DNA from 2 places in the Streptomyces sp. NPDC047014 genome. Region 1 is predicted to be linked to the other one. Evidence: riboswitches for the same ligand, from Rfam matches in the RefSeq annotation. Region 1 holds a riboswitch; the other holds the start of a gene.

Region 1 (3,423 bases):
TGGTGAGCCGGAAGGACTCGGTGGCCCAGGCGAGGTAGGCGGCGTGGTCGGCGGCGCGCAGCGGCAGGGTCTCGCGCAGGGCGGGTTCGTCGACCTGGATGACGGAGGTGCCGGCGGCCTCCAGGTCGTCGACCTCGTCGCGCAGGGCGAGGGCCACCTGGCGGGCGGTCTCGCCGAGCGGCTGGTCGTCGCGTACGAAGGACCAGGCGAGCATGGTGACCGGGCCGGTCAGCATGCCCTTGACCGGCTTCGGGGTGAGGGACTGGGCGTACGAGGTCCAGCGCACGGTCATCGGCTCCGGGCGGGAGATGTCCCCGGCGAGCACGGGCGGCCGCACGTAGCGGGTGCCGTAGGACTGCACCCAGCCGTGCTGCGTGGCGAGGTAGCCGGTCAGCTGCTCCGCGAAGTACTGGACCATGTCGTTGCGTTCGGGCTCGCCGTGCACGAGGACGTCGAGGCCGGTCTTCTCCTGGAAGGAGATGACCTCGCCGATCTCGGCCCGGATCCGCTCCTCGTAGCCGGCGGCGTCGATGCGTCCGGCGCGCAGGTCCGCCCGGGCCACGCGCAGTTCGTCGGTCTGCGGGAAGGAGCCGATGGTGGTGGTCGGCAGCAGCGGCAGGCCCAGATGCGCCCGCTGGGCGAGGGCGCGCTCGGGGTACGGCTGGGCGCGGCGCCCGTCGGCGTCGGTGACGGCGGCGGTGCGGGCGCGGACGGCGGGGTCGTGGGTGAGGGCGGAGCCGGCGCGGGAGGCCAGGTCGGCGCGGTTCGCGGCGAGTTCGGGCGCGATGGCGTCCGTACCCCGGGCCAGTCCGCGGGCCAGGACGGCGATCTCCCGTGTCTTCTGGCGGGCGAAGGCGAGCCAGCGGCGTACCTGCGGGTCGATGTCGCGCTCGGCGGAGGCGTCGAGCGGGACGTGCAGGAGGGAGCAGGAGGCGGCGACGTCCACCCGGTCCGCGAGGCCGAGCAGGGTGCCGAGGGTGGTCAGGGACTTCTGGTAGTCGTTGATCCAGATGTTGCGGCCGTTGACCACGCCCGCGACGAGCCGCTTGCCGGGCAGCCCGCCCGCGGCGGCGAGGTCGTCCAGGTTGGCCGCGCCGCTGTCGGTGAAGTCGAGCCCCAGGCCCTCGACGGGTGCGGCGGCGAGCACCGGGAGGGCTTCGCCCAGCCGGCCGAAGTAGGAGGCGACGAGCAGCTTCGGCCGGTTGGCCGGGGCGCCGAGCTCGCGGTAGGCGCGGGCGGCGGCGTTCAGCTCGGCCGGGGTGCGGTCCTGCACCAGCGCCGGCTCGTCCAGCTGCACCCACTCGGCCCCGGCGGCCCGCAGGTCGGCGAGGACGGACGCGTACACGGGCAGCAGCCGGTCGAGCAGGGTCAGCGGCTCGAAGTCGGCGGGGACGCCGGGCGCGGGCTTGGCCAGCAGGAGGTAGGTGACCGGGCCGACGAGGACGGGGCGGGCGGTGTGGCCCTGGGCCAGGGCCTCGGTCAACTCGGCGACCTGCTTCGCGGAGTCCGCGGTGAAGACGGTGTCGGGGCCGAGCTCGGGGACCAGGTAGTGGTAGTTGGTGTCGAACCACTTGGTCATCTCCAGCGGCGCCACGTCCTGGGTGCCGCGGGCCATCGCGAAGTAGCCGTCGAGCGCGTCCGCGTCGACGGCGGCCCGGTGGCGGGCGGGGATCGCGCCGACCATGACGCTGGTGTCGAGCACGTGGTCGTAGTACGAGAAGTCGCCGGTCGGGACCTCGTCGATGCCGGCCTCGGCCAGCTGGCGCCAGTTCGTCCGGCGCAGTTCTGCGGCCGTCTCCCGGAGGGCTTCGGCGGTGACCCGGCCCTTCCAGTAGCCCTCGACGGCCTTCTTCAGTTCGCGGTGCTGACCCTGGCGGGGGTAGCCGTACACGGTGGCGCGTACCGCCGCGGCTGCGGGCTTCGGTGTCACGGAACTCTCCTTCGCGAGATGTGTCCAGGAACATCCCGGCGACGGGACGCGGACGCGAAGGGAACGGCAGAACGCGCGGACCACGCGGCGGCACCGGGGCCGCACATGCCGCTCGCTGTGTACGCCGACCCGCCCACGAGGTCACCGGGATATCCGCGCACGGCATCGGCCGTACACGGGCAACGGGCAGGTCTTCGGACTCGCGGGCACGCCTGCCGGTCTCCCGGCGGGCACCTACTGGCCGTCGCTTCCCAGGACCGTTGTCCGGTCCCAGTGCGTATGACGGCGGTCGTTCCCGCTCACCGCTGCGGGGCAGTCCCGGATTCCCACCGGGTTCCCTCTTACGACGCCTCCCGTCTGGCGGGCGGGGGCGAACCAGCTGCACCGGCCACCCTAGGCCGTTCCCCTGGAGCGCGAGTACAGCCGTCCACATACCGGACAGAAATCTGAGACGCGGGGCCCCGCGGTGTACCGCGGGGCCCCGCGCCGGGCGGGCTCAGCCGTGCGTGAAGTGCGGCGGTCGCTTGTCCACGAAGGCGGACATGCCCTCCTTCTGGTCGGCGATGGCGAACACCGCGTGGAACAGGCGGCGTTCGAAGCGGACGCCCTCGGCGAGGGTGGTCTCGAAGGCCCGGTTCACGGCCTCCTTGGCCATCATCGCCACCGGCTTGGACATCTCGGCCACGGTCGTCGCCACGGCCAGGGCCTCGGCGAGCAGGTCCTCGGCCGGAACGATCCGGGACACCAGCCCGGCCCGCTCCGCCTCGGCGGCGTCCATGGTGCGGCCGGTCAGGCACAGCTCCATGGCCTTGGCCTTGCCGACGGCCCGGGTGAGGCGCTGGGAGCCGCCGATGCCGGGGATGACACCGAGCTTGATCTCCGGCTGGCCGAACTTCGCGGTGTCGGAGGCGAGCAGGATGTCGCAGAGCATGGCCAGTTCGCAGCCGCCGCCCAGGGCGTAGCCGGAGACCGCCGCGAGCGTGGGGGTGCGTACCTCGCCGAGGCGGTCCCAGGCGGTGAACCAGTCGGTGAGGTACATGTCCATATAGCTCTGCGGGCGCATCTCCTTGATGTCCGCGCCTGCGGCGAACGCCTTGGCGGAGCCGGTGAGGACGATGCAGCCGACCTCCGGGTCCCGGTCCAGCTGCTCCGTGGCGGCCACGACCTCCCGCATCACCTGGAGGTTGAGCGCGTTGAGCGCGCCGGGCCGGTTGAGGGTGAGGAGGGCGACGCGGCCCTTGCGCTCCAGCAGGATCGTCTCGTAGGTCGTCTCGTCGGCGGTCGCGTCGCTGGTCGCGTCGGTCGTCTCGTAGGTCATACGGGGTTCCCGTTCTGGGGTCGGAGGGTGCGCACGATCGCCGAGAAGTCCAGGTCGGCCCCCTCGGCGGCGGCGAACGCGGCGTACATCTCGGCGGCCTTGAGCCCGAGCGGGGCCTCCACCCCGCCCGCGCGCAGGGCGTTGGCGGCGAGGCCGAGGTCCTTGGCCATGAGGG
Region 2 (3,423 bases), on a different contig from region 1:
TCTTCGCCGGGTCGATGTTCCCCTTCGTCTTCATCACCATCGCGTGCGGCGCGCTCTCGGGCTTCCACGCCCTGGTCTCCTCGGGCACCACCCCGAAGATGATCCAGAAGGAGACCCAGGTCCGCATGATCGGCTACGGCGCCATGCTGACCGAGTCCTTCGTCGCCGTGATGGCGATCATCGCGGCCTGCATCATCGAGCCGGGCCTGTTCTTCGCGGTCAACTCCCCCGGCGGCGTCATCGGCACCACCGTGGAATCCGCCTCCCAGGCGGTGACGAACTTCGGCTTCGCGATCTCCCCCGAAGCGCTCGCGCAGGCCGCGAAGGACGTCGAGGAGGCCAGCCTGCTGTCCCGTACGGGCGGCGCGCCGACCTTCGCACTCGGGATGTCCGAGATCTTCTCCGCCGTGCTCGGCGGGGCGGGCATGAAGGCGTTCTGGTACCACTTCGCGATCATGTTCGAGGCGCTGTTCATCCTCACCACGCTCGACGCGGGCACCCGCGTGGGCCGGTTCATGCTCCAGGACAGCCTCGGCAACGTCCACAAGTCCTTCAAGGACGTCAGCTGGAAGCCCGGGGTGTGGTTCGCGAGCGCGATCGTGGTCGGCGGCTGGGGCTACTTCCTGTGGGTCGGCATCAAGGACCCGCTGGGCGGCATCAACCAGCTCTTCCCGCTCTTCGGCATCGCCAACCAGCTGCTCGCGGCGGTCGCGCTGGCCGTCTGCACCACGCTGCTGGTGAAGTCCGGGCGGCTCAAGTGGGCCTGGGTGACGGGTGTCCCGCTGGTCTGGGACGCCACGGTGACGCTGACCGCGAGCTACCAGAAGATCTTCTCGGAGGACGTGAAGGTCGGCTTCTTCGCCCAGCGCGACAAGTACCAGGCGGGCATCGACGCCGACAAGGTGCTGCCGCCGGCGAAGAACATGGACGACATGCACACCGTGGTCACCAACGCCACGGTGGACGGGGTGCTGTGCGCGCTGTTCGCGATCCTGATCCTGGTGGTCCTCGCGGACGCGGCCCGGACCTGCTGGAAGGCCGTCCGGGATCCGGGGTCGGCCACCCTCTCCGAGGTCCCGTGGACCGAGTCGAGGATCGTCGCGCCGGCCGGGCTCATCGCGACCGCCGAGGAGCGCGAACAGCTCGCGGCGGCCGGCCGCGACTCCGGGGGCGGCCAGGTCAAGGAGCCGGTGGCGTGAGCTCCGTACGGAGCGCGCTGGCCCGGGCGCGGTACTGGGTACGGGAGTTCTCCGGCGAGGCCGCCTACGACCGCTACGTGGCCCACGCGCGCTCCCACGACCCGCAGGCGCCGGTCCTCACCCGCCGCGCCTTCGAACACGCCCGCACGGACGCCCGCGAGGCAGACCCCCGCAAGGGCTTCCACTGCTGCTGACCCACCCGAGGGGCCCCGCCGCAACCCGCGCCGGGGCCCCTCCGCATATTCAGCGCACCCAGCCCTCGTACGGGCGCACCCTCCTCGACGGTGCCCGCCACAGACGACAGCGGTGCCCGCCGCCCGGCGTGCGGCACACTCGGGCGCATGGACATGGTGATCAGGCGGGCAGTGCCCGGGGACTACGTGGGGCTCGGGGAGATCACGGCGCGGGCCTATCTCGACGACGGGCATCTGGACTTCAACGAGGACGACGCCTATCTGGGCGTGCTGCGGGACGTGGCCGGGCGGGCCGCGGTGGGTGAGGTGCTGGTCGCCGAGCAGGACGGGCTGCTGCTCGGCGGAGTGACCTTCGCCGCACCCGGGAGCCCGCTCGCGGACATAGCCGGGCCGGACGAGGCCGAGTTCCGGATGCTCGCGGTGGATCACGCCGCGCGGGGCAGAGGGGCCGGGGAGGCGCTCGTACGGGCGTGCATCCAGCGGGCGCGGGCCCTGCCCGGGGTCACCGGCATCGCGCTCTCCACCCAGCGCAGCATGGGCGGGGCCCACCGGATCTACGCGCGCCTGGGCTTCCAGCGCACGCCGGAGCGGGACTGGGCGCCCATCGAGGGCCTGACACTCCTCACGTATCGGCTCAAGCTGTAGCCACGCCGACACTACATGTGGGGGTTGCGGCAACGGGCCGCCCCCACATGTATGCTCATGCCTGCTGTCGCCGCAGGGGAATCCGGTGGGAATCCGGAACTGTCCCGCAACGGTATGAAGTGTCCGACATCCGGACACCAAGTCCGATGACCTGCCGACAGCGTGCCCGGCTCGACCGAACCGGGTGCCGACACGTCCGGGCCTCGCGGTTGGGCCGGTGGACGCCATGCGGGGGTACGCGTTCGCGTCGCGCCCGCGTGCGCCCACCCGCGCCCCGCCCCGCCGATGACCGGGCCGAGCGAGGGAGAGCTCCCGCCGTGACCATCGCGCCTTCCGCACCGCGCGCCGAGTCCATTTCTGGCGACAACACCGAGGGCCCGGGGGCCACGCTGCTGCGTACCCTCACCGAACTGACGGCGGACCTCCCCGACACCGACCCCGGCCGGGTCGCCGCCGCCGCCCTGCGCGGCCGCAGCGCCGCCGCCGACGAGGCCGAACTGCGCGGGCTCGCCACCGAGGCCGCCGCCGGGCTGATCTCCGAGGACCCCGCCTACTCCAAGCTCGCCGCCCGCCTGCTGACGCTGGCCGTCCGCGACGAGGCCGCGAGCCAGGGCTCGACCTCCTTCTCCGCCTCCGTCGCCGTCGGCCACCGCGAGGGCCTGATCGCCGACCGCACCGCCGAGTTCGTCGCCGCCCACGCGGCCCGCCTCGACGCGCTGGTCGAGCACACCCTCGCCGAGGGCGCCGACGACCGCTTCGGCTTCTTCGGCCTGCGCACCCTGCACAGCCGCTACCTGCTGCGCCACCCGATCACCCGCCAGGTCATCGAGACCCCGCAGCACTTCATGCTGCGCGTGGCCTGCGGTCTGGCCGCGGACGAGAGCGTGCAGGCCGTCGAGGAAGTGGCCTCGCTCTACCGGCTGATGAGCCGCCTGGACTACCTGCCCTCCTCCCCCACCCTCTTCAACTCCGGCACCCGGCACCCGCAGATGTCCTCCTGCTACCTGCTGGACTCCCCGCTGGACGAGCTCGACTCGATCTACGACCGCTACCACCAGGTCGCCCGCCTCTCGAAGCACGCCGGCGGCATCGGCCTGTCGTACTCCCGCATCCGCGCCCGCGGTTCGCTGATCCGCGGCACCAACGGCCACTCCAACGGCATCGTGCCGTTCCTCAAGACCCTCGACGCCTCCGTCGCCGCCGTGAACCAGGGCGGCCGCCGCAAGGGCGCCGCCGCCGTCTACCTGGAGACCTGGCACGCGGACATCGAGGAGTTCCTGGAGCTCCGCGACAACACCGGTGAGGACCAGCGCCGTACGCACAACCTGAACCTCGCCCACTGGGTGCCGGACGAGTTCATGCGCCGCGTGAACGCCGACGCCGAC

Evidence for each region. A riboswitch is a leader RNA that binds a small molecule or an ion and turns the genes downstream of it on or off. The one in region 1 is predicted to bind cobalamin.
Region 2: it holds a riboswitch for cobalamin, as region 1 does, so the genes downstream of both, ABZ873_RS04220 (ribonucleoside-diphosphate reductase subunit alpha) here and metE (5-methyltetrahydropteroyltriglutamate--homocysteine S-methyltransferase) in region 1, are expected to answer to the same signal.

Annotation. Positions count from the first base shown of each region.
Region 1 is NZ_JBEYVX010000013.1:15,192-18,614, forward strand. Features, by position in the region: gene metE (5-methyltetrahydropteroyltriglutamate--homocysteine S-methyltransferase) at 1-1,930, opposite strand, end outside; cobalamin riboswitch at 2,119-2,274, opposite strand; gene ABZ873_RS11130 (enoyl-CoA hydratase) at 2,427-3,248, opposite strand; gene mmsB (3-hydroxyisobutyrate dehydrogenase) at 3,245-3,423, opposite strand, start outside.
Region 2 is NZ_JBEYVX010000004.1:150,383-153,805, forward strand. Features, by position in the region: gene ABZ873_RS04205 (carbon starvation CstA family protein) at 1-1,199, shown strand, start outside; gene ABZ873_RS04210 (YbdD/YjiX family protein) at 1,196-1,393, shown strand; gene ABZ873_RS04215 (GNAT family N-acetyltransferase) at 1,541-2,038, shown strand; cobalamin riboswitch at 2,083-2,212, shown strand; gene ABZ873_RS04220 (ribonucleoside-diphosphate reductase subunit alpha) at 2,356-3,423, shown strand, end outside.